Linked DNA regions of Prochlorococcus marinus XMU1412. The protein of the gene in region 1 interacts with the protein of each later gene in a pairwise test. Links are inferred from orthologs where the notes say so. Each region holds a gene or a part of one and is shown in the gene's direction. Other genes may lie near its edges.

Region 1 (11,159 bases):
TCCCAACATTGTTCTTGCCCCATTTCTTCTAATTGTCTTCTTAAATTATTTTGAGGAGGAACATCTGGGACAAAAAACCCTTTTGTTATTGAGTTCATATACAACCCACTTCCTCCAACAAGAAAAGGTAATTTTTTTTGTTTAATTTCTTCCTTAATAGATTTTTGAGCAATTTCTTGAAATTGTTTTACATTAATTGGATTGATTGGTTCCTCAATATCTATTAAAAAATGCTTTATTTTTTTTTGTTGGATTTTTGATGGCTTGGCTGTTCCAATATCCATGGACTTATAAATTTGCCTTGAATCGACATTGTGTATATGAGTTTTAAAATATTCTGCAATTTCAATAGCTAATTCTGTTTTGCCACTTGCAGTAGGCCCAATTAAAATTATTACATGAGGTGGATATGAAGACATATGGATTTCTGAAGAAAAAAATTTTGGCTATATAATTAAAGTGATTAAATTTTTCATTGACTTCAAGCCTTTATCTTATTGCGGTGGTAAATTTAATGAAAGACCTTTTAAAAATAACATTTTAAAAGTTTAATATTTTTTTTATATTAAATGAGTGAGGACAAAAGATCTAATAAAATCTCAAATGATTATGGCGCGGAACAGATTCAGGTTTTAGAGGGGTTAGAACCAGTTCGTAAACGCCCCGGGATGTATATAGGTTCAACAGGACCTAGGGGATTACATCATTTAGTATATGAGGTAGTTGATAACTCGGTTGATGAAGCACTTGCAGGACATTGTGATCATATAGAAATAGTTCTTCGCGCAGATGGTTCTGCTTTAATTTCTGATAATGGACGAGGTATTCCAACAGATATTCATCCAAGAACAGGGAAAAGTGCCTTAGAAACTGTACTAACTGTTCTTCATGCAGGAGGTAAATTTGGAAGTGGTGGTTATAAAGTTTCAGGGGGTTTGCATGGAGTAGGAATATCTGTAGTTAATGCTCTAAGCGAATGGGTTAATGTAACTGTTTATAGGGATGGAAGCGAATTTAATCAAAGATTTGAAAAAGGCGTATCAAAGGGTGAATTAGAAACTAAAAAGCAGACTGGCAGACCATCTAAGAAAGGAACAACTATTTGCTTTAAACCCGACAAAACGATTTTTTCTGGAGGAATTGAATTTGAATATGCTCTTCTTTCATCTAGATTAAGGGAGCTAGCTTATCTTAATGGCGGAGTAAAGATTGTTTTTAGAGATGAAAGAAATCAATTATCAGATGGCTCTTTTAAGGAAGAAATTTACTTGTATCAAGGAGGTATTAAAGAATATGTTGAATACATGAATGCTGAAAAAGATTCTATTCATCCTGAAATAATTTATGTTGACTCACAGAAAGAAAATGTATATGTAGAAGCAGCTTTGCAATGGTGTTCAGATGTATATTCAGATAATATTTTAGGATTTGCAAATAATATTAGAACTATTGATGGAGGAACTCATATTGAAGGGCTAAAAACAGTCCTGACAAGGACTTTCAATAATCTTGCAAAAAAGAGAGGCAAGAGAAAAGATATAGAAAAAAATTTAGCTGGCGAAAATATTAGAGAAGGTTTAACTGTTGTTTTATCAGTAAAAGTTCCAGATCCTGAATTTGAAGGACAAACAAAAACAAAATTAGGAAATACTGAAGTACGAGGAATTGTGGATTCTCTCATTGGGGAGGCTCTCACAAAATATATGGAATTCAATCCAGGAATTTTGGACTTGATTCTTGAAAAAGCAATTCAATCATTTAATGCAGCAGAAGCTGCGAGAAGGGCTAGAGAATTAGTAAGAAGAAAAAGTGTCCTAGAAAGTTCTACATTACCGGGAAAATTAGCAGATTGTAGTTCCAGAGATCCCTCAGAATCAGAAATTTATATAGTTGAAGGAGATTCAGCTGGTGGTTCCGCAAAACAAGGACGAGATAGAAATTTTCAGGCTATTTTGCCTCTCAGAGGTAAGATTCTTAATATTGAAAAAACTGACGATACTAAAATATATAAAAACACAGAAATACAGTCATTAATAACAGCTCTAGGATTAGGAATAAAAGGAGAGGAGTTCGACGAGAGCTCTTTAAGATATCATAGAGTTGTAATTATGACTGATGCTGATGTTGACGGTGCTCATATAAGAACTTTATTGCTGACATTTTTTTACAGATACCAAAGAGAACTTGTTGAGAAAGGTTTTATATACATTGCTTGTCCGCCTCTTTATAAAGTTGAAAGAGGTAAGAATCATAATTACTGTTATAACGAGAAACAATTAAAGGACACAATTCAAGGTTTTGGAGAAAATGCAAATTATAATATTCAAAGATTTAAGGGATTAGGTGAAATGATGCCAAAACAATTATGGGATACAACTATGAATCCTCAAACGAGGATGATGAAAAGAGTTGAAATCGAAGATGCACTTGAAGCTGACAGAATATTCAATATTTTAATGGGAGATAAAGTTGCACCAAGAAGAGAATTTATTGAAACCCATAGTAGCAACTTAGATATGGCAACTTTAGACATATGATTAATAATGTTCTCAAGAATTTTTGCTTAATTACTTTTGCTTTAATTGCTCCAATTACACTACCTGCTGGTGGGATCCAAAAAAGTTTAAATCAAAATAAGTTCCCTAATAATACAAATGAAATTATATTGAGTTCCAATACTTCTCTTTTTTCTTGTCCGGAAATTTATGCTAAGGAATTATTAGTTCTTGATCTAGGTACAACCTTATCAGTATTACGTAAATGGAAAGTCAGCAATAGTGAAACTTGGGTTAGGGTTGAATTAGCTTCTAATAAATTTTTAGATGATCCTAATAAGATTTTAAGAGGCTGGATAAAAATGTAAATTTTGGATTTTAGTTCAATAAGTATAATTTTAATTGGCAGTACTTTTGGATTAATACTGAGAATATTCATACAAAATAATTTTAAAAAAAGTATAGGTTTTGATATTCAAAATACTTCAATAGTAAATTTCTTATCATCTTTTTTTTTAGGAATTTTAGTAGCTTTAAATTTTATTAATAACGAAATATTAGTATTATTTTATATCGGTTTTTTAGGATGTTTTAGTACATTTTCTTCTTTTATATATCAACTATTTATCCTATTTAAAAAGAGAAAATACCTAAGATTATTTTTACATTATATTGAAGTGATAATTTTTTCATTCCTTTTTTTTTATTTAGGTTACTTTCTTATTCAGTTTTTTTAAAATGAAAGTAAATAATTTTATTTATATTCTTTTATCTGCTTATCTTGCTACCTTTCTAAGATTGACTATAAATAATAATTTTTTTATTTCAATAATTGGATCATTTTTAGTAGGTTTTTTCATCAGTAAAAGATTAAGTTATTCAACTGAAAAAATTTTATTGAGTGGTTTTTTTTCTTGCTTTACATCTTTTAGCGGATTTATATATTTTTTGTACAAAATTTTAAATCAAGGGGATTGGATAAAATTTATAATATTTTTTAATTTAATCATAATAGTAAATTTATTCACAATGGTTTTCGGGTTCTGGATAAGTAGAAAAATTACTTAGATTTCTTATAATGGTGTTGTTACTTTGATAAGGGATTATATGTATGAATGAAAATAATCTTGAAACAGTTACATCGTTATCTTCTGATTTAAGTACAAGAGAAAATATTACTATTCAACTTGAAGAATTGCTCATTGCGGGAAATTATGATGAGGCAAAGTTACTTTTAGAACCATCTCAACCTGTTGATATTGCAGATGCTATTGGAAGTCTTCCACAAATATTGCAGGCATTAGCATTTAGATTATTAAAGAAAAATGAAGCAATTGAGGTTTATGAATATTTAGATCCAGTAGTTCAGCAAACTTTATTAGAAAGACTGCGTTCAGGAGAAGTTTTAGAAATCGTTGAAAAAATGTCCCCTGATGATAGGGTTCAACTCTTTGATGAATTACCTGCAAAAGTTGTTCGAAAATTTTTATCTGCTCTTAGTCCTGGTGAAAGGAAAGTAACAGCTGAATTACTTGGATATGAGCCTGAAACTGCTGGAAGATTAATGACAACTGAATTTATAGATCTTAAAGAGATGCAAACAGCATCTGAGGCCCTTTCTTTAGTTAGAAAAAGAGCCCCATTCACTGAAACTATCTATAGCTTATATGTTACAGATAAAGAAAGACATTTAACTGGTATTCTCTCCTTAAGAGACCTTGTAACTGCTGATCCCTCTAAGCCAATTGGTGATGTTATGACAAGAGATGTAGTTAATATCTCTACTAATACGAATCAAGAAGAAGTTGCTAGAGCAATACAAAGATATGATTTTTTAGCTCTCCCAGTCGTTGATAGGGAAAAAAGACTTGTTGGGATAGTAACCGTCGATGATCTAATTGATGTCATTGAACAAGAAGCAACAAGAGACATTTATGCAGCGGGGGCAGTACAACCTGGCGATGAAGATGATTATTTTCAAAGTAGTTTGTTTACGATTGCTCGAAGAAGAATTTTATGGCTATTAATTTTGGTTTTGGCAAATGGTTTAACGACAAAAGTTATAGCTATGAATGATCAAATATTAAAAGAAATAGTTTTATTAGCTGCATTTATTCCACTACTTATAGGTACTGGCGGAAATGTTGGTGCTCAAAGTTCAACGGTTGTCATTCGAGGTTTAAGTACTCAAAAATTGAAGTCTCTTGGAGCAATTAAGGCAGTAGTTAAGGAGGCGATAACAGGTGCTCTTTTAGGTGTTTTTATGATGCTTGTAGTATTTCCCTTCGCTTGGTGGCAAGGCGAAGGGCCTTTAATCGCCTCTGCGGTGGGTATAAGTTTAATATCCATAACAACTTTAGCTGCTACAACAGGAGCAATCCTCCCATTGTTGTTTGACAGAATGAAATTGGATCCAGCCTTAATGTCCTCACCTTTCATTACAACCGTCACTGATATTGCTGGTGTATTTATTTATCTAAGTACAGCAAAATGGCTATTAAGCTCTTCATTAGTTTAAATTAAGTAGGTATTTATTCTCATTTTTGTAAAAATGTGGATTTTTTTGTTTAACTTTACATTTCTTAATGGTATTGTTTACAAAACATCATTCAACTTTCATGTCTTCTGAAACAATAAGTGAAAACAAGCTAGCGTCAATCGCAAGCATAAAAGCTAGTAATGATGTAGATCTTGTTCGATCATATTTAAGAGACATAGGAAGAGTTCCATTACTATCGCATGAGCAAGAAATTACTCTAGGTCGTCAAGTTCAGGAGTACATGGAAGTTGAAAGAGCAGAATTAGAAATTATTGAATTAACAGGAGATAAGCCCAGTATTGATGAATTATCGGCCAAATTAAACTTATCTACCTCAATAATTAAAAAAAGATTGAGAGCTGGTCAGAGAGCTAAGGAAAGAATGGTTGCAGCAAATTTAAGATTGGTAGTAAGCGTTGCAAAAAAATATACAAAAAGAAACATGGAACTTTTAGATTTAATTCAGGAGGGAACTATAGGATTAGTAAGAGGAGTTGAAAAATTTGATCCAGCCAGAGGTTATAAGTTTTCAACATATGCATACTGGTGGATTAGACAAGGCATTACAAGAGCTATAGCTGAAAAAAGTCGGGCGATTAGGCTGCCAATTCACATAACTGAAATGTTGAATAAGTTAAAAAAAGGTCAAAGAGAGCTCAGTCAAGAAATGTCTAGGACTCCAACTGTAACTGAACTTGCAAAATACGTAGAGCTTCCTGAAGATGATGTGAAAGATTTGATGTGCAAAGCTGGGCAGCCAGTTAGTCTTGAAACTAAAGTTGGTGATGGCGAAGATACTGTTTTATTAGATTTACTGGCAGGGGGCGATGATTTACCAGACGAACAAATAGAGATGGATTGTATGAGAGGTGATCTACATTCTCTCTTGCATCAATTGCCTGATCTGCAATGTAGAGTTTTAAGAATGAGGTACGGAATGGATGGTGATGAGCCAATGTCTCTTACAGGTATAGGAAGGGTACTAGGGATAAGCAGAGATCGAGTAAGAAACTTAGAAAGAGATGGATTAAGAGGCTTAAGAAGACTTAGTGATAATGTAGAAGCTTATTTTGTTTCTTGAATAAATTCATTTATTAACTTATTTGTTTTTTCGGGTTCTTCATCATGAGGGCAGTGACCAGCGCCTTTTATTATGTCTAATCTTTTGATATTACTGAATAGTTTCTTCCACTCTATTGCTTCATTTAAAGATTCCCAAGGATCTTCCTCACCCCATATCAATTGGATTGGAGAATCAACTTTAGGGAAAAGGTCAGTAGCAAGATAGTCATCAAATAAGTTAATAAAACCACGAAAAGCTTCTTTAGAATTTTTCCTTTGGGAGGGTTGATAAAGTATTTCAATCAATTCTTTATCGATATTTTTTCCTGAAGGATAAGCCTGTTCAAGTATTTTCTTTATAACTTTTGGATTAGCGGCTCTTGTAAAAAGTGTATTACTAATTACTCTTTGCCTGACTATCGTTTTAAGGACAGGTCTCAGTAGATTCATTAAGATATCACTTTTTTTTAAACGTTTATCATCCATAGTTCTTTGTGCACAATCAATCAAAATGATACCTTTGCAATTATCTTTGAGGATTTCAGCAGCTTTCAATGCAATAACACCTCCAATTGAATTTCCTACCAAGTAAACAGGAGATTTTATTACCTCTGCACAAAATGTTGATATTTGATTACCCCATAAGTCAAAAGAATATTTAATGGAGTTTACTTTGTCAGGTTCGTAATTTAATAAAGCACTAGGCTGACTACTTTCACCAAATCCTAATAAGTCAATTGCATAGCAGTTAGAAAATTTACCAAGAAAATCTTGATTATGTCTCCAGTGGTTTTTTGATGCCCCAAATCCATGAACTAATAAAATTTTAATATTTTTTTCAGAAGTAGATTCTTTGGATAAAGACCAAGAAATTTCCCAATTTTTCCACTTCCAAGTTTCAGATTTATTTAAAGACACTGTGTATATGCTTTTAATTAAACTTTAATTCAAAAAAAAATTATTCGTTTTTAATAAATTATTCTTAGTTAAGAAAAAGCGTTCATTTTATGAAAAAGAAAAAGGTTATATGTATTGGTGAGGCTTTAATAGACAGAATCAGAAATAAGTCAAATAAAGGATTTACAGATTTTTTGGGTGGTGCGCCGGCTAATGTAGCTTGTGCATTGAGAAAATTAAAAATAGATTCAATCTTTATGGGAAGTTTGGGTAATGATGATTATGGAAAAAAATTTATTTCTCAATTTGATCAATTGGGAGTTAATTTAGATTTCTTGCAATTAAATAATGATTCATCTACTCGTGTGGTTAATGTTGATAGGGATCAATTTGGAGATCGTTTTTTTTCAGGCTTTGAGGAAAGTTCTCATGTATGCTATGCAGACGAAGTTCTTAGCAAGAAATTAATAGAAAAAGAAATTTTAAATTTGGAGAAATCTTTTCTAGAAATAAAATATTTGGTAACAGGAACGAACTTATTATCATCTCCAATATCAGCAGAGACTATTTTTTTTCTTATAGAACAGGCTAATAAATTTGAAGTCAAAATAGTTATTGATTTGAATTGGAGAGAGGTCTTTTGGGATCATACAAGTTTCTCATCCGAAATTAGTAAAGCCGCGAGAGTTAATTTAATCAAGAATTTTTTAAATCATGCAAATGTTTTAAAGCTTGCGAAGGAAGAAGCAATTTTGTTTTTTGAGGATGAAAATCCCTTGCTAATATCTCAACGACTGTCTAATAGACCAGATGTAATAATAACTGATGGAAAAAATCCTGTTTTATGGAGCATCAACGGATTTCAGGGAATTACCGAAACTCCTACTTCACAAAAAATTGTTGATACAACCGGGGCAGGCGATGCTTTTCTAGCTGGCTTTATTTCAAAATTAATTTCTTCTGGCTATCCTACAAATGATTTAGAGATAGAAGATTGCATTAAGTTCGCAGGTGTTTGTGGATTATTAACTTGTCTTGGTGAAGGCGCCATCGAGCAACAGCCATATTATGAAAAGGTTAATAAATTTTTGGGATCTCTTATTTCGTAGTTTCTTCCATAATCTTTTGCGTAACTAATTTCTATTTTCCAGAAATTATCAATAACTGGTTCTATTAATTCTGGCCATTCAATAACTAAAATAGCTTGTCTTTGTATTGCTTCTTCTTCTTCAGAAAAAAAAACTTCCTTTGCTAAAGATACATTTCCTAACCTGTATAAATCAAGGTGGATTAGTGGAATTTTTCCGGAGTTATAGTGATGCGATAAAGCAAATGTAGGGCTTGTAATGTCCTCAGAGATTGATAAGCCTTTAGCAATCCCTTGTACAAATGAAGTTTTCCCAGCCCCAATTGGACCCTTTAATAAAACAATTGATTGTGGATTTAATTTGTGTGAGAGTTTTTTTCCTAAATTTAAAGTTTCTTTTAAATTTTCAACAAACACAAAATTACACAAAAATCATTTATAGTTTAATAATAAATGTATTTACTAGATATGGTTATCGCAAATTCAGTTAAAACCCCTACACCAAATTATGAAATTGCTGATATCTCCTTATCAGATTTTGGCCGTAAAGAAATTAAAATTGCCGAAACGGAAATGCCTGGATTAATGGCACTTAGAGATAAATATCAATCAGAAAAGCCACTAAAAGGTGCAAAAATAGCCGGAAGTTTGCATATGACTATTCAGACTGCAGTCTTAATAGAAACTCTTGTTGATCTTGGGGCAGAAGTGAAATGGGCTTCATGCAATATTTTTTCAACTCAAGATCATGCGGCGGCGGCTATTGCAGATCAAGGAATTCCTGTATACGCAAAAAAAGGTGAGACACTTGATGAATATTGGCAATATACCCACTACATTCTTGATTGGGGTTCAGACTCTCCAAATATGATTCTTGATGATGGTGGGGATGCAACTGGTTTATTGATACTCGGCAGTAAAGCGGAAAAAGATTTGTCTGTTTTAGATAATCCTGGTAATGAAGAAGAAATTGCTTTATTCAATTCTATTAAGTCTAAATTAGAAAATGATAATGACTTCTATTCTAGAATTAAAAGTAATATCATTGGTGTCACTGAAGAAACTACGACAGGAGTTGCAAGACTGTATCAACTGCAAAAGCAAAATGCTTTACCTTTCCCTGCGATCAACGTTAATGATTCAGTAACTAAGAGCAAATTTGATAATTTATATGGCTGTCGCGAATCTTTAGTTGATAGTATAAAGCGCGCAACTGATGTGATGATTGCTGGGAAGGTTGCTTTGGTAATGGGTTTTGGAGATGTAGGTAAAGGTTCAGCTCAGTCATTGCGTGGACTTGGTGCAATCGTAAAAGTTGCTGAAGTTGATCCAATTTGTGCTCTTCAAGCGGCAATGGAAGGTTTTAGCGTTGTCACGTTAGACGATGTTGTGGAAGATATAGATATCTTTGTTACAGCAACTGGGAATTATCAAGTAATTACAAATGAAAATCTCGTCAAGATGAAAGATGAGGCTATAGTTTGTAATATTGGTCATTTCGATAATGAAATTGATGTGGCTTCATTGAAAGATTATCCATGGGAAAATATTAAGCCGCAGGTTGATCACATAACTTTACCAAGTGGCAATAAAATAATTCTTTTAGCCGAAGGTAGATTAGTTAACTTAGGCTGTGCCACTGGACATCCAAGTTTTGTTATGAGTAATTCTTTTACTAACCAAGTATTAGCTCAAATCGAACTTTTCAATAAGTCCGAGCAATATGCGAAAGAGGTTTATGTTTTACCAAAGCATTTAGATGAAATGGTAGCTAGATTACATCTTGATAAAATTGGTGCAAAATTAACAAAATTAACTAAGGAACAAGCTGATTATATTAATGTCTCTGTTGAAGGACCTTACAAACCAGAGCTTTATAGATACTAAGTTTGAGTTTAATTTTTGTAAATTTTCTTACTTCAATTCCCGACTATATTAGTTTGGCTGTTGAAAAGAATTCAACAATTGCATACCTCACTATTTGTTTGGCTATGTTTTTGGAAAACATAATACCTCCAATTCCTTCGGAAATAATAATGCCATTAGGAGGTTTTTTTGTTTATCAACAAAAATTAAATTTCTATATTTTAGTTTTTTGGGGATTACTTGGAACTATTTTAGGTTCATTACCTTGGTACTATTTAGGTAGATTAGTAAATGAAAAAAGACTTTCAAATTTTCTAGATAAAAAAGGAAAATATCTGGGTATTTCTCCTAGTGATTTAAGTAAAAGTAAAAGGTGGTTTGATAAATACGGTGTTTCTTTAGTTTTTTGGGGCAGATTAGTACCAGGTATAAGAACTTTAATCTCAGTTCCTGCTGGCATAGAACTTATGCCATTGAGAAAATTTTTGCTTTGGACTACATTTGGGAGTCTAATATGGGTAGCACTTCTCACTTATTCAGGTTATTTATTTGGTGAAAATTATCGAATCATTCAAACTTATTTAGATCAAATCAAATATGTTGTAAAGCCAATTTTAATTTTAATTTTCTTATATTTTTTTATAAGAATACTTATTAGATTTCTTAAAAATAGAGCTTAAAAAGGAATTTCACTTGAGTTATTGCTGTTGGAATATTGGTTATTATCAGAATCCTTTCGTGAGCCTAGTAAGTTTAATCTATCTACCCTAACAACTGGTTTAAATCTGTCTTCTCCAGTATTTTTATCTTTCCAGCTATCAATCTTAAAGCTTCCTGTAATTCCAATTAATGATCCTTTTTTCACATAATCTGCGGCTATTTGTGCTTGCTTGCCCCATATTTCTAAATTAAACCAATCTGGCTCTTCATCTCTGCTTCTTCTGTTAACTGCAATTGTGAAGTTCGCTACTATACTGCCTGATTCGAAATATCTGACATCTGGTTCTCTTCCTGCTCTGCCAACAAGGTTAATAGTGTTAATTTCCATAAATTTTTTTTTTTATAATACTCATATTTTTAGTTTCTGCTCAAAGTTTTACGTGCTATTCATAACTAAACGTCAGAATTCCGAGAGCTTATCAAAAAATAGATATATTATTTATAAAAAGAAATTCTTATTGTGATTTTTAACAGATTTAAATTTTCTCGAGAT
Region 2 (11,417 bases), on another replicon or contig:
ATAGTTTCCCACAAAGTACTTTTTTTAATAAATAGATTTGGAGAATGTTCACAAATAACTGTTGAATTTTTTTTTAAAAGATTACATTTAAATATTTGATTTAAAACTAATTCATGGAAATCCACATCGTATGGAGGATCTAGATAAACAAAATCAAATTTTAATTTGTTAAAGTCCATATTCCTAGATGATAAGTTTCTCTCATAATTAGGTTTTGTCCATTTCAAAACGTCTTTACATATAACTTCTATATCATTTCTCCTATTCTCTACATTCTCCAACGAGAGTAAATTTTCTATGCAAATTTTTGAGTTGATTTTGTTTTTTTCAATTGCAATTATTTTGCTTGCCCCATGATTATAGGCTTCACAAGAAATGGCCCCTGTTCCACTAAATAAATCTAACCAGTTACTATTTTCAACCCTTCTGTTCAATATATTGAATATGGCCTCTCTCACTCTCAAAGTTGTAGGTCTGGTATAAGAATTATTTGGACTTTGGAGTTTTTTACCACCTATTAATCTTAAGTTAGTCTTCATTCCTAAACATCTCTTATTGAATATTACTCAACCATCTTCTCAAAAGTTTTTCGCCGGTTTTTCCAGATTTTTCTGGATGAAATTGACAGGCCAATAAATTATCATTCTCAATCATTGCAGTTAATTTTTCAGAGCCATAATCAACCTGAGCTGCAATAATATTTAAGTCATCTGGGATTGCATGATAGGAATGTACAAAATAGACCCAATTATTTAATTCTTCTAACTCTAATAATGTATTTGGTTTAGTAGGTAAAAGTTGGCACCAACCCATGTGTGGGATTCTTTGGTTAACAATTGTGGGTATTTTTTGTATTTTTCCTTTTAAAATCCCTAGCCCTTGAACTTTTCCTTCATCACTAGATTCAAAAAGGAGTTGGAGACCTAAACATATCCCAAAAAAGGACTTCCCACTTTTAATCCAATTTTTCAAATCAGTAATCAAATCAGTGTTTATGAGATTATTCATTGCTGGATCAAATGATCCAACCCCAGGAAGTATTATCGCCTTACAAAGCTTCGAATCATTAAAGTTTTTAATCAATATAATTTCTTCTCCAAGACTTTCTAGAGATTTTGTTACAGAATGAATATTACCCATTCCATAGTCTATTAGTCCAATTTTATGCAAAGCTTTTAAATTTATAAATGCTTAGTTAAAGTGCTAGAAAGAGTTGCTTTTGGCACAGCACCAACAACTGTATCAACCTTTTGACCACCCTTAAAAATCATTAATGTAGGAATACTTCTAATTCCGTATTGACTGGCTACATTTGGATTCTCATCCGTGTTTAATTTAAAAACTTTAATTTTCCCTTCAAAGTCCTTTGAAATTTCTTCTACAACTGGAGCGACCATCCTACATGGACCGCACCATGGTGCCCAAAAATCAACCAATACTGGTAGATCACTTTGCAGTACATCCTTGTCAAATGAAGAATCAGTTACGGCTGGAGCTGATGACATAATTTAAGTATTCCCTTTTTGAAAATTTAGCAGGCAAATCTTTTAAGTGATGATTTCATTACAGATAAAATAATATAAGTAACAAAATATCTAAAAAAGCCCGATTAATCGGGCGATTTAGTGTGTGAGGAGTATGGGGTTTCCCCCATCATTTCATAATAACTCCTAATTAGAAAATTTTTCAATTTAATACTTAATTCACTAAGGTTTTATAATTTTGTTCTAGATGAACTACTTACCCATCCCAAGCTGCTGAGCTTTTTGATAAACCTTACCCTCTGTGAGAAGCGATGGTGCGATAACTATTTCAACTTCTTGCATTTCTTTAATATTTTTTGCACCAAGAGTACTCATTGAGGTTCTAATGGCTCCTAATAAATTATGTGTCCCATCATCAAGTAAGGCAGGGCCTTTAATTATTCTTTCTAAGGAGCCTGTAGAACCAACTTCAATTCTTGTGCCCCTTGGCAATACTGGACTTGGAGTAGCCATACCCCAATGAAATCCTTTACCTGGAGCGTCTGAGGATTTAGCTATTGGGGATCCAATCATTACAGAATCTGCTCCACATGCTAAACATTTGCAGATATCTCCGCCCGTTACAATTCCTCCATCACCAATAATAGGAATATAACGACCACTTTCTTTAAAGTAATCATTTCTTGCCGCACTACAATCAGCAATTGCAGTTGCTTGAGGGATTCCAATTCCCAATACTCCTCTTGATGTACATGCCGCTCCGGGTCCTATCCCAACCATTAGTCCTGCAACTCCAGCATTCATAAGAAGTTTTGCAACTTTGTAAGTAACACAATTTCCAGCTACAACTGGGACATTCATAGATTGGCAGAGATTTTTAATATTTAAGGTTTCCTTACCTTCCATACCTAGATGTTCAGTTGAAACAACTGTTCCTTGAAGAAAAAATAAATCTATTTTGGAATTATTAAGTGTTTCTTTAAACTTAATAGCAGCTTGAGGTGTCCCACTAAAAGCAGCGATACCTCCTCTTTCTTTGACCTCATTTATTCTTTGTAAAATCAATTCCTCCTTGACGGGTTCACTATATATTTTCTGCATTAACGGAACGAACTCATTCTTCCCGACAGATGCTATTTGGTTCAATATTTCATCAGGATTTTCATATCTTGTTTGTATACCCTCCATATTAATTACCCCTATGGAACCTAATTTTGTGAGTTCTACAGCCGTATTGACATCGACAACACTGTCCATGGCACTAGCTACGATCGGAACTTCTCTTTTAAAATCACCTATTGACCAAGAAGGATCAGTCAAATCGTAATCAAGTGTTCTATTACCCGGGACTAAAGCTATTTCATCAATGCCATAAGCCCTTCTGACTTTTTTATTTAAACCAAGTTCAATATTCACGGAATTTTTCTCTTTATTTTGAATAAATTAACAACTAAAGGGGTAATAAGCCAAGGTTTATTCAAAAACAACAGGTTTTATTTTGATTTGTGTGTAAATGTGAGTATTTGGGAATTAAATAAATATTTTTTTTTATTCATTATGACAATGAGCGATTATTATTAAAAAAAGGATTTTTATATGTCTGATATTTTAGATTCTGATAACTCAGGATTAAGCGAAGATAACGACCGAATTATTCAGACTGACCTAAGAAACGAGATGTCTCGCTCATACCTTGAGTATGCAATGAGCGTTATAGTCGGTCGTGCTCTTCCGGATGCGAGAGATGGATTAAAACCTGTTCATAGAAGAATTCTTTATGCAATGTATGAACTTGGTTTAACTAGCGGTAGACCATACAGAAAATGTGCAAGAGTTGTTGGAGAAGTACTAGGTAAGTATCACCCTCATGGCGATACTGCTGTTTATGATGCTTTGGTTAGGATGGCTCAGGATTTCTCTATGAGAATGCCTCTCATAGATGGCCATGGAAACTTTGGTTCTGTTGATAATGACCCTCCAGCCGCAATGAGATATACAGAATCTCGTTTACAGTCTCTTACAGATGAAAGTCTATTAGAGGATATTGAATCTGAAACTGTAGATTTCGCCGATAATTTTGACGGTTCTCAGCAAGAACCAACAGTTTTACCTGCTAGGATTCCTCAACTACTGCTAAATGGATCATCTGGAATAGCTGTAGGAATGGCAACTAATATTCCACCTCATAACTTAGGAGAATTAATTAATGGTCTTAAATCAATCATCAATAACCCTTCGATTGAAGATAGAGAACTTTTTGAAATAATTAAGGGTCCAGATTTTCCCACAGGTGGTCAAATCCTAGGCAGAGATGGTATCAGAGAAACTTTCAAGACAGGGAGGGGTTCAATAACCATGAGAGGTGTAGCAAATATTGAGCAAATTAAATCCAGTGGTAGAGCAGAAAAAGATGCAGTAATAATTACAGAGCTCCCATTTCAAACTAATAAAGCGGCATTGATAGAAAGAATTGCTGACTTAGTTAATGAAAAAAAACTAGAAGGTATTTCTGATATTAGAGATGAAAGTGATCGAGACGGAATGAGGATTGTTATTGAACTAAAAAGGGATGCCTACCCACAAGTAGTTTTAAATAATTTATTTAAGTTAACACCTCTACAAAATAACTTTAGTGCAAATATCCTTGCTTTAGTAAAAGGAGAGCCCACAACACTTTCACTCAGGAAAATGTTAGATGTATTTCTAGACTTCAGAGTGGAGACAATAAGGCGAAGAACGGGATTTTTATTAAAAAAGGCTGAAGAGAGGGATCACATTGTAAAAGGTCTTTTATTAGCGTTGGGCTCTATGGATGAAATTATCAATCTAATAAGATCAGCAAAAGATACAGCTTCAGCTAGAGAAAAATTACAAAATGATCATGAGTTATCTGCCACACAGGCAGACGCAATCTTACAAATGCAGTTAAGAAGATTAACAGCCTTAGAAGCAGATAAAATCAAAGGTGAACATAATGAATTAACCCGAAAAATCAACCAATATCAGCAAATATTGAATAGTAAAGAGAGAATTTTTGAAATTATTCTTGAAGAACTTAATAAAATCGATGAAAGATTTTCCTCTCCAAGAAAAACAGAAATACTTGATTTAGGAGGTGGTCTAGATGATATTGATCTTATCGCTAATGACAGATCTGTAGTTTTATTAACTGAAGCAGGTTATTTAAAAAGAATGCCTGTTAATGAATTCGAATCTACAAGTCGTGGGTCAAGAGGTAAGGCTGGAACAAAGACACAAGGAGATGATGAAGTAAAATTATTTATAAGCTGTAATGATCATGATACTCTTTTGCTTTTCAGTGATAGAGGCGTATCTTATGCTCTTCCAGCATATAGAGTTCCTATGAGTAGCAGAACAGCTAAAGGTACTCCATCAGTTCAACTTCTCCCAATACCAAGAGAAGAAAAGATAACTTCATTGGTTGCAGTAGATTCTTTTGATAACAACTGTTATCTATTAATGCTAACCAAGGCTGGATTTATAAAAAGAACTTCACTCTCTGCCTTCTCAAAAATTCGATCAAATGGATTAATAGCAATAAATCTTGAGGATGGAGACGCTTTAACTTGGGTTAGATTATCAAGAGAAGGTGATAGTGTTTTGATTGGATCAAGAACAGGAATGGCTATTCATTTCAGATTAGATATTAAGGAATTAAGGCCACTTGGCAGGACTGCGAGGGGGGTTAAATCTATGAATCTGAGAAAAGGAGACAATCTTGTATCTATGGATGTTTTGACATCTGATTTAGTTGATCAATTAGCTAAAAATGAAGATCTTACTAACGAATTTGATGACAATCTTGAAGTTAACTCTTCAGAAGGTCCTTGGGTACTAATTGCCAGTTCATTTGGACTAGGTAAAAGAGTGCCTGTAACTCAGTTCAGATTGCAAAAAAGAGCAGGCATGGGTTTGAAAGCCATAAAATTCAGAATTAAAGATGATGTATTAGTTTGTTTGAAGGTCCTCGGAGAAGGGGAAGAATTACTTTTTGTGACCGAAAAAGGGGTGATAGTAAGAACAAACGCAGATAAAATTTCCCAACAATCTAGAGCCGCTACTGGAGTAAAATTACAAAGGTTGGACGAGGGTGATCACTTATCAGAAGTTGTCTTAGTTCCTCATGCACAAACAGAAGAACTAGACCAATTTAATGCAGGCACAGAAAATTAAAAGAAAATGGTTTATTAGATCATATGGAAATACTTGATATTTTAATTCTTGGTTCCGGGCCCGCCGCACTTTGCTTGGCCTCTGAATTAGCCAAGCAAGATCTAAATATAAAAGGGATATCAACTAAATCTCCAAATGAAAAATGGGAGAATACATATGGTATTTGGGCTTCTGAATTAGAGGAATTAGGATTAGAGTCCTTGTTATCTCATCGATGGTGTAAAACAGTTAGTTTTTTTGGAAATGGGGAAAATAAAAAGGGAGATAATCCAACAAAACATAATTATGATTATGGTTTGATAAACCAAGAAGCCTTTCAAAACGAACTTTTAAAAAAGTGTAAAGGAATTGAATGGTTGAATGAAACAGCTAAAGATATTAAAGAGAAAAATAAAATATCTGAGGTAATTTGTTTTTCAGGACTAAGGATAAAGGCAAGGTTAGTCATTGACGCAAGTGGTCATAAAAGTAATTTTGTAAAAAGGCCAGTCCAAAATGAGATCGCTCAACAAGCTGCATATGGAATCGTCGGGAAATTTTCATCGCCACCAGTCAGTAAGGAACAGTTTGTTTTAATGGATTTTCGTCCAAATCATTTAAACAATGAAGAAAAATTATCATCTCCATCATTTCTCTATGCAATGGATCTTGGAAATGAAACTTTTTTTGTTGAAGAAACATCATTAGCTTGTTATCCTGCATTATCCCAAGAGAATCTTAAAAAAAGACTTTTTAAAAGACTGAATAATAAAGGTATAGAGGTAAGTGAAATTTTTCATGAAGAGAATTGCCTTTTCCCAATGAATTTACCCCTCCCATTTAAAAAACAATTTGTACTTGGTTTTGGAGGTTCTGCTAGCATGGTGCATCCTGCATCAGGATACATGATCGGATCTTTATTAAGAAGAGCTCCACTACTTGCAGAAAAATTAGCACTCTTTTTAGAAGAACCTCATCTAAGTTCTCTTGAACTAGCAACAAAAGGTTGGGGGATCCTATGGCCTTACGAGTTAACACAAAGGCATAAACTTTACCAATATGGTCTTAGAAGATTGATGAGTTTTGACGAAAGTAGATTAAGATGTTTTTTCTCGAATTTCTTTAGATTATCAACGAATGAATGGGTAGGTTTTCTTACTAATACACTTCCACTCCCAAAACTAATTTACGTTATGAGTAAGATGTTTATAAATTCACCTCTAAAAGTAAAACTAGGAATGCTTAAGTTAAATTGAATCACTCTACTCTTTTATGCATAAAATTAAACAAGTTTCATACCACCTTTAAGCCAATTTATGGGAATGACAAAAACATCTATGACGATCAGTTAAGTATTAATGAAACTGTTAATACTTTGAAGGCTTACAAATATTTTTCTTCTACATTAAAAATTTGCAGAATTTTTTTTAGCTAAAGTCGTGACATTTCGAGGCTAACAAGCTCTTAGTATTTTTTTATTTTCGCCAATCATTAATATTAATATCCGGAAAAACTTTATCTTCTTCCTCAATATCTTCAAGAAATTTTAAATTGATATTGGAATGATTTTTAATCATTTCAACTATTTTCCAAAACCTGAACAAATGTCTTTCTATCCTCTCTTTTGCAAGTTCAGTTGTAGTTCCAGCTCTTAGTATGAAACTCCAATCAGAGGATTCAGAGAGAAGTAATTCTCTTGCTGCTTGCTTGAAAAGTCGTAAAGAAAGGTCATTATTAAATTTTTTAGAACATAAATCAACAAAAGTTGAGCCTGCTTTCGTAATTTCAGGAACAATCCAAGCATTTGCATCATTAATCCAATAGTTATGGTAACCTCCTTGTCCCCAACTTGATGGTGATGGATCGCAAATCTGAAGATTTGGCTTTTGAATTAAGAATTCTTTTAAATTTGTAAGCTTAATTGAATATTTACTAGAATTTTTTAAAATATTTTCAATAAAAAAAGGTCCCTCATACCACCAATGACCAAATAACTCTGCATCAAATGGAGCTACCAATAAGGGCTTGAAGGAAGAGGATAATGTTAATTTTTCTAATTGTTTGGATCTCGCGAGAAGATAAGAATCAGCATGTTCTGCAACCTTCTTTTTGGCTTCATTTTCTAAGTAAAACGCCTTTTCCCCTAATGGTACCTTATCATTTGTAATCTTATGAAACTTCAAACCCAAAGGTCTTTTTGTTGAGATACCTTTCTTTTGGAGTTTGGAGATAGGTAATTCCCATCCCAAATCTTTATGAAATTCCCTATAAACCTTATCTCCCGGGAACCCGTCCTTTGCTGACCAAACAGGTAAAGTTGATTCACTATCTCTTCCAAAAAAGGCTACTCCTTTTTTCGAGCATATTGGAGCGTACACGCCATACCTAGGCCTTGGCGTAGCGTTTAGAATACCATGACCATCTAAGATTGCATATCTAATTCCAGAATTAAATAGCATTTCATCTAAATTCTCATAATATGCACATTCAGGTAACCAAATACCTAAAGGCTTAGTTCCAAAAATATTTTCATGGTTCCTAATGGCTGTATTGATTTGTCCTTTAACAGTTTCTGGATTCTCCCTTAAAATTGGCAAATATCCGTGTGTAGCAGCACAAGTAAGAATATCCAAATTTCCAGAGTTATTTAAAACTCTAAACTTCTCAATTAAATCTCCAGAACATTGTTGCCAATACAAGTATTTGTCATTAAGGTTATTCATTAAAAATGCAGAGGCATTTTTTTCTTCTTTTGGCAGTTCGTTTAAGAAATTATTTCTTGTTTCAATCCAGCTTGGGAATGTTTCTTTAATTTTTTTATCATTTAGAAGTGATAATAATGTTGGAGACAAACTAATAGTAAGTTTGGTATTTAAAGGATTTTCATTTTTGGAAGATTCTATTGATTGAAGTAGTGGTATATAACATTCCAAAATCGCTTGAAATAACCAATCCTCTTCTAAAGAGTTTTTTTCATTTTTTCTGACATAAGGTAGATGCGCATGTAAAACTATCGCTAACTGTCCTAAAAAATTATTTTTAGGGTATTGCCCATTCATACTTTTTAAATTTATGCCTATAGTTCTATAAAAATTCGAAATTATTTTTTATAAAAGAAGGCTTTAACCATAAAAGAATACTTTAAAAATTTAAGTATTTTATTTTTTTTTCATAATTTTAACCAATATTATCTAAGTTATAATCTTTCAACAAATTTTTATTGAAGTAAATCTAGTCAAATTTTTTTAATTAGCTTAATATAAGTTTAGTTTACTCCCTCTAATGTCAAAAGATCCTGGAAGAATTTTGATATTTGATACAACTCTTCGAGATGGAGAGCAATCTCCTGGTGCCAGTTTAAATCTCGAAGAAAAACTTGCTATCGCCCATCAATTAGCAAGATTAGGAGTAGATGTTATTGAAGCTGGATTCCCTTTCGCAAGTCCAGGAGATTTTAAAGCTGTTAATAAAATTGCTAATGCTGTAGGGAAAGAAAATGGCCCTATAATATGCGGTTTAGCTAGAGCGTCTAAAGGCGATATAAAAGCATGTTACGAAGCAGTAAGTCCAGCTCCCAAAAAAAGAATACATACTTTTATTGCGACAAGTGATATTCATCTTAAACATAAACTTAAAAAATCCAGAAAAGATGTTCTTCAAATAGTTCCAGAAATGGTTAACTATGCAAAATCATTAGTTGATGATATTGAGTTTTCTTGTGAAGATGCCTCAAGGAGTGATCCTGATTTTTTATACGAAGTTATTCAACTAGCAATTTCTGCAGGAGCGACAACAATAAATATCCCTGATACTGTTGGATTTACAACTCCTAGTGAATTTGGCAAGCTAATTGTCGACATAAATAAAAATGTTCCAAATATTGATGAGGCAGTAATCTCGGTTCATGGTCATAATGATTTGGGTTTAGCAGTAGCCAATTTTCTTGAGGCAGTAAAAAATGGAGCAAGACAACTAGAATGTACTATTAATGGAATTGGTGAAAGAGCCGGGAATGCCTCTCTAGAAGAATTAGTAATGGCACTTCATGTTAGGAAAAGTTTTTTTAATAGTTTTTTCAAAAGAAATCCAGATTCCCCAACTCCTCTTACGGCTATAAGAACAGAAGAAATAACAAAAACCTCTAGACTTGTTTCTAACCTAACTGGAATGACTGTACAACCTAATAAAGCAATTGTTGGAGCTAATGCTTTTGCACATGAGTCAGGCATTCATCAGGATGGGGTTTTAAAAAATAGACTAACTTACGAAATTATCGACGCAAAAACTGTTGGTTTGAGTGAAAACAAAATTTCTTTAGGGAAACTTAGTGGAAGAAGTGCGGTAAGAGCAAGATTAGAAGAGATGGGATATGACTTGAGTCGAGAAGATTTAAATGATGCTTTTGCTCGTTTTAAGGATTTAGCTGACAGGAAAAGAGAAATTACTGATAGAGATTTAGAAGCAATTGTTAGTGAACAAGTTCAGCTCCCCGAAGCTAAATTTCAATTAAGTCTTGTACAAGTAAGTTGTGGTAACGCCTCTAAACCTACTGCCACCATTTCGCTTCTAAACACGGAAGATAATAGTGAAGACACTGCTGTATCAATAGGGACTGGACCTGTTGATGCTGTATGCGAGGCTTTAAATAAATTAGCTAAAGTTCCTAATGAATTAATTGAATTTTCTGTTAAGTCGGTAACAGAAGGAATTGATGCTTTGGGCGAAGTAACAATAAGAATAAGAAGGGATAATAAAATATATTCTGGTCATTCTGCTGATACAGACGTTGTAGTTGCTGCAGCGAATGCTTACGTTAATGCTTTAAATAGACTTGTATTTTCTGAGAAAAAAAATTCAATTCATCCACAATTTGATAATTTAGAGAATTCTGATAATAAGTTCCTATCTAATCCTGCTAATTAAATTATTTTCTTAGGATTATTAAGTAGCACCAAAAAGTAGTCTCACAATACTGTAGATTAAATTAATAGTTAAAGCAGTAAATAATGAGAGAAAGGGTACTTGGATATTGGGCACTTTCGTGGGTTGGCTTAATAGGCAACATAGTTGCACTTCCAATAATCGCATTAATAATAAGTTATGGGCCTCCACTAAAAGTTGCGAATATAACTCTTGCCATAAGTCTTGGATGGCCTGCTGCAATTGTTGGCATAGTTTCCTCAGCAGCTCTGTTAGCAGAGAGAAAATGGGGAGTAACTTTAACTCTAGTATCTCTATCAATGGTAATTTCTGGTATGGGTCCTTATTCAGTTGTAAGGCTCATAACTCTTCAAGACATTTATGGAGTTGGTGGGTTTACTCTTTTAACAACATTATTAAGTACGTTAGCTCTTCTTTATTGGTGTAATCCGAAACATCGAAGAAGTATTAGGTTATAAAATTGAAAACTAAGAAAAAGTATTATTCTTGCTAGTTGGATACTGAATTCTTCTGTGTCTAATTCTTTTCCACACATTCAAGAATGCCCTTTTTATTAGAAAAATTTCTCCTTTCGATAAATTACTATCATCTAATTGCCCATCTTTTTTACGCGAGTAGATAATATTAGAAATTGTTTTCAAAGCTTCTTCATCAGATGCATTAATATTCATAGCTCTTAATGCTGCTTCACATCCATCGGCAAGCATTAAAATAGCTGTTTCTTTAGACTGAGGGATAGGGCCTTTGTATCTAAAATAATATTCATTAATGTCGAGATTTTTTTCTTTAGCTTTTTGAAAAAAATATCCCATTTTAAGG

Evidence for each region.
Region 2: the proteins of gyrB (region 1) and gyrA interact in binary tests that used the Escherichia coli proteins (3 or more experiments, as listed by UniProt). The link is inferred for Prochlorococcus marinus XMU1412 from one-to-one orthologs.

The regions. Positions count from the first base shown.
Region 1 is NZ_JAAORJ010000004.1:536,569-547,727, reverse strand. Bases 168-3,053 are described here. They hold gyrB (DNA topoisomerase (ATP-hydrolyzing) subunit B), read left to right. Parts: upstream 168-569; coding sequence 570-2,537; downstream 2,538-3,053. Other genes in these bases: HA152_RS09505 (fluoride efflux transporter FluC), read left to right, coding at 2,867-3,053; HA152_RS09510 (hypothetical protein), read left to right, coding at 2,534-2,863; miaA (tRNA (adenosine(37)-N6)-dimethylallyltransferase MiaA), read right to left, coding at 168-419. Outside these bases: more of miaA, read right to left, coding at 1-167; more of HA152_RS09505, read left to right, coding at 3,054-3,232; HA152_RS09500 (CrcB family protein), read left to right, coding at 3,234-3,563; mgtE (magnesium transporter), read left to right, coding at 3,607-5,013; HA152_RS09490 (RpoD/SigA family RNA polymerase sigma factor), read left to right, coding at 5,114-6,115; HA152_RS09485 (alpha/beta fold hydrolase), read right to left, coding at 6,100-7,014; HA152_RS09480 (carbohydrate kinase family protein), read left to right, coding at 7,104-8,102; tRNA (adenosine(37)-N6)-threonylcarbamoyltransferase complex ATPase subunit type 1 TsaE, read right to left, coding at 8,060-8,497; ahcY (adenosylhomocysteinase), read left to right, coding at 8,549-9,967; HA152_RS09465 (DedA family protein), read left to right, coding at 9,970-10,626; HA152_RS09460 (single-stranded DNA-binding protein), read right to left, coding at 10,623-10,994; HA152_RS09455 (rod shape-determining protein), read left to right, coding at 11,127-11,159. UniProt on the Escherichia coli protein: DNA gyrase negatively supercoils closed circular double-stranded DNA in an ATP-dependent manner to maintain chromosomes in an underwound state.
Region 2 is NZ_JAAORJ010000002.1:499,653-511,069, forward strand. The notes cover bases 2,736-5,879. They hold gyrA (DNA gyrase subunit A), read left to right. Parts: upstream 2,736-3,080; coding sequence 3,081-5,678; downstream 5,679-5,879. Other genes in these bases: HA152_RS05780 (GuaB3 family IMP dehydrogenase-related protein), read right to left, coding at 2,736-2,900; crtL (lycopene beta cyclase), read left to right, coding at 5,702-5,879. In the rest of the region: 16S rRNA (guanine(966)-N(2))-methyltransferase RsmD, read right to left, coding at 1-539; imidazole glycerol phosphate synthase subunit HisH, read right to left, coding at 553-1,170; trxA (thioredoxin), read right to left, coding at 1,182-1,505; more of HA152_RS05780, read right to left, coding at 1,737-2,735; more of crtL, read left to right, coding at 5,880-6,913; HA152_RS05795 (glycoside hydrolase family 57 protein), read right to left, coding at 7,133-8,716; HA152_RS05800 (2-isopropylmalate synthase), read left to right, coding at 8,940-10,580; HA152_RS05805 (hypothetical protein), read left to right, coding at 10,664-11,056; HA152_RS05810 (HDIG domain-containing metalloprotein), read right to left, coding at 11,066-11,417. UniProt on the Escherichia coli protein: A type II topoisomerase that negatively supercoils closed circular double-stranded (ds) DNA in an ATP-dependent manner to maintain chromosomes in an underwound state.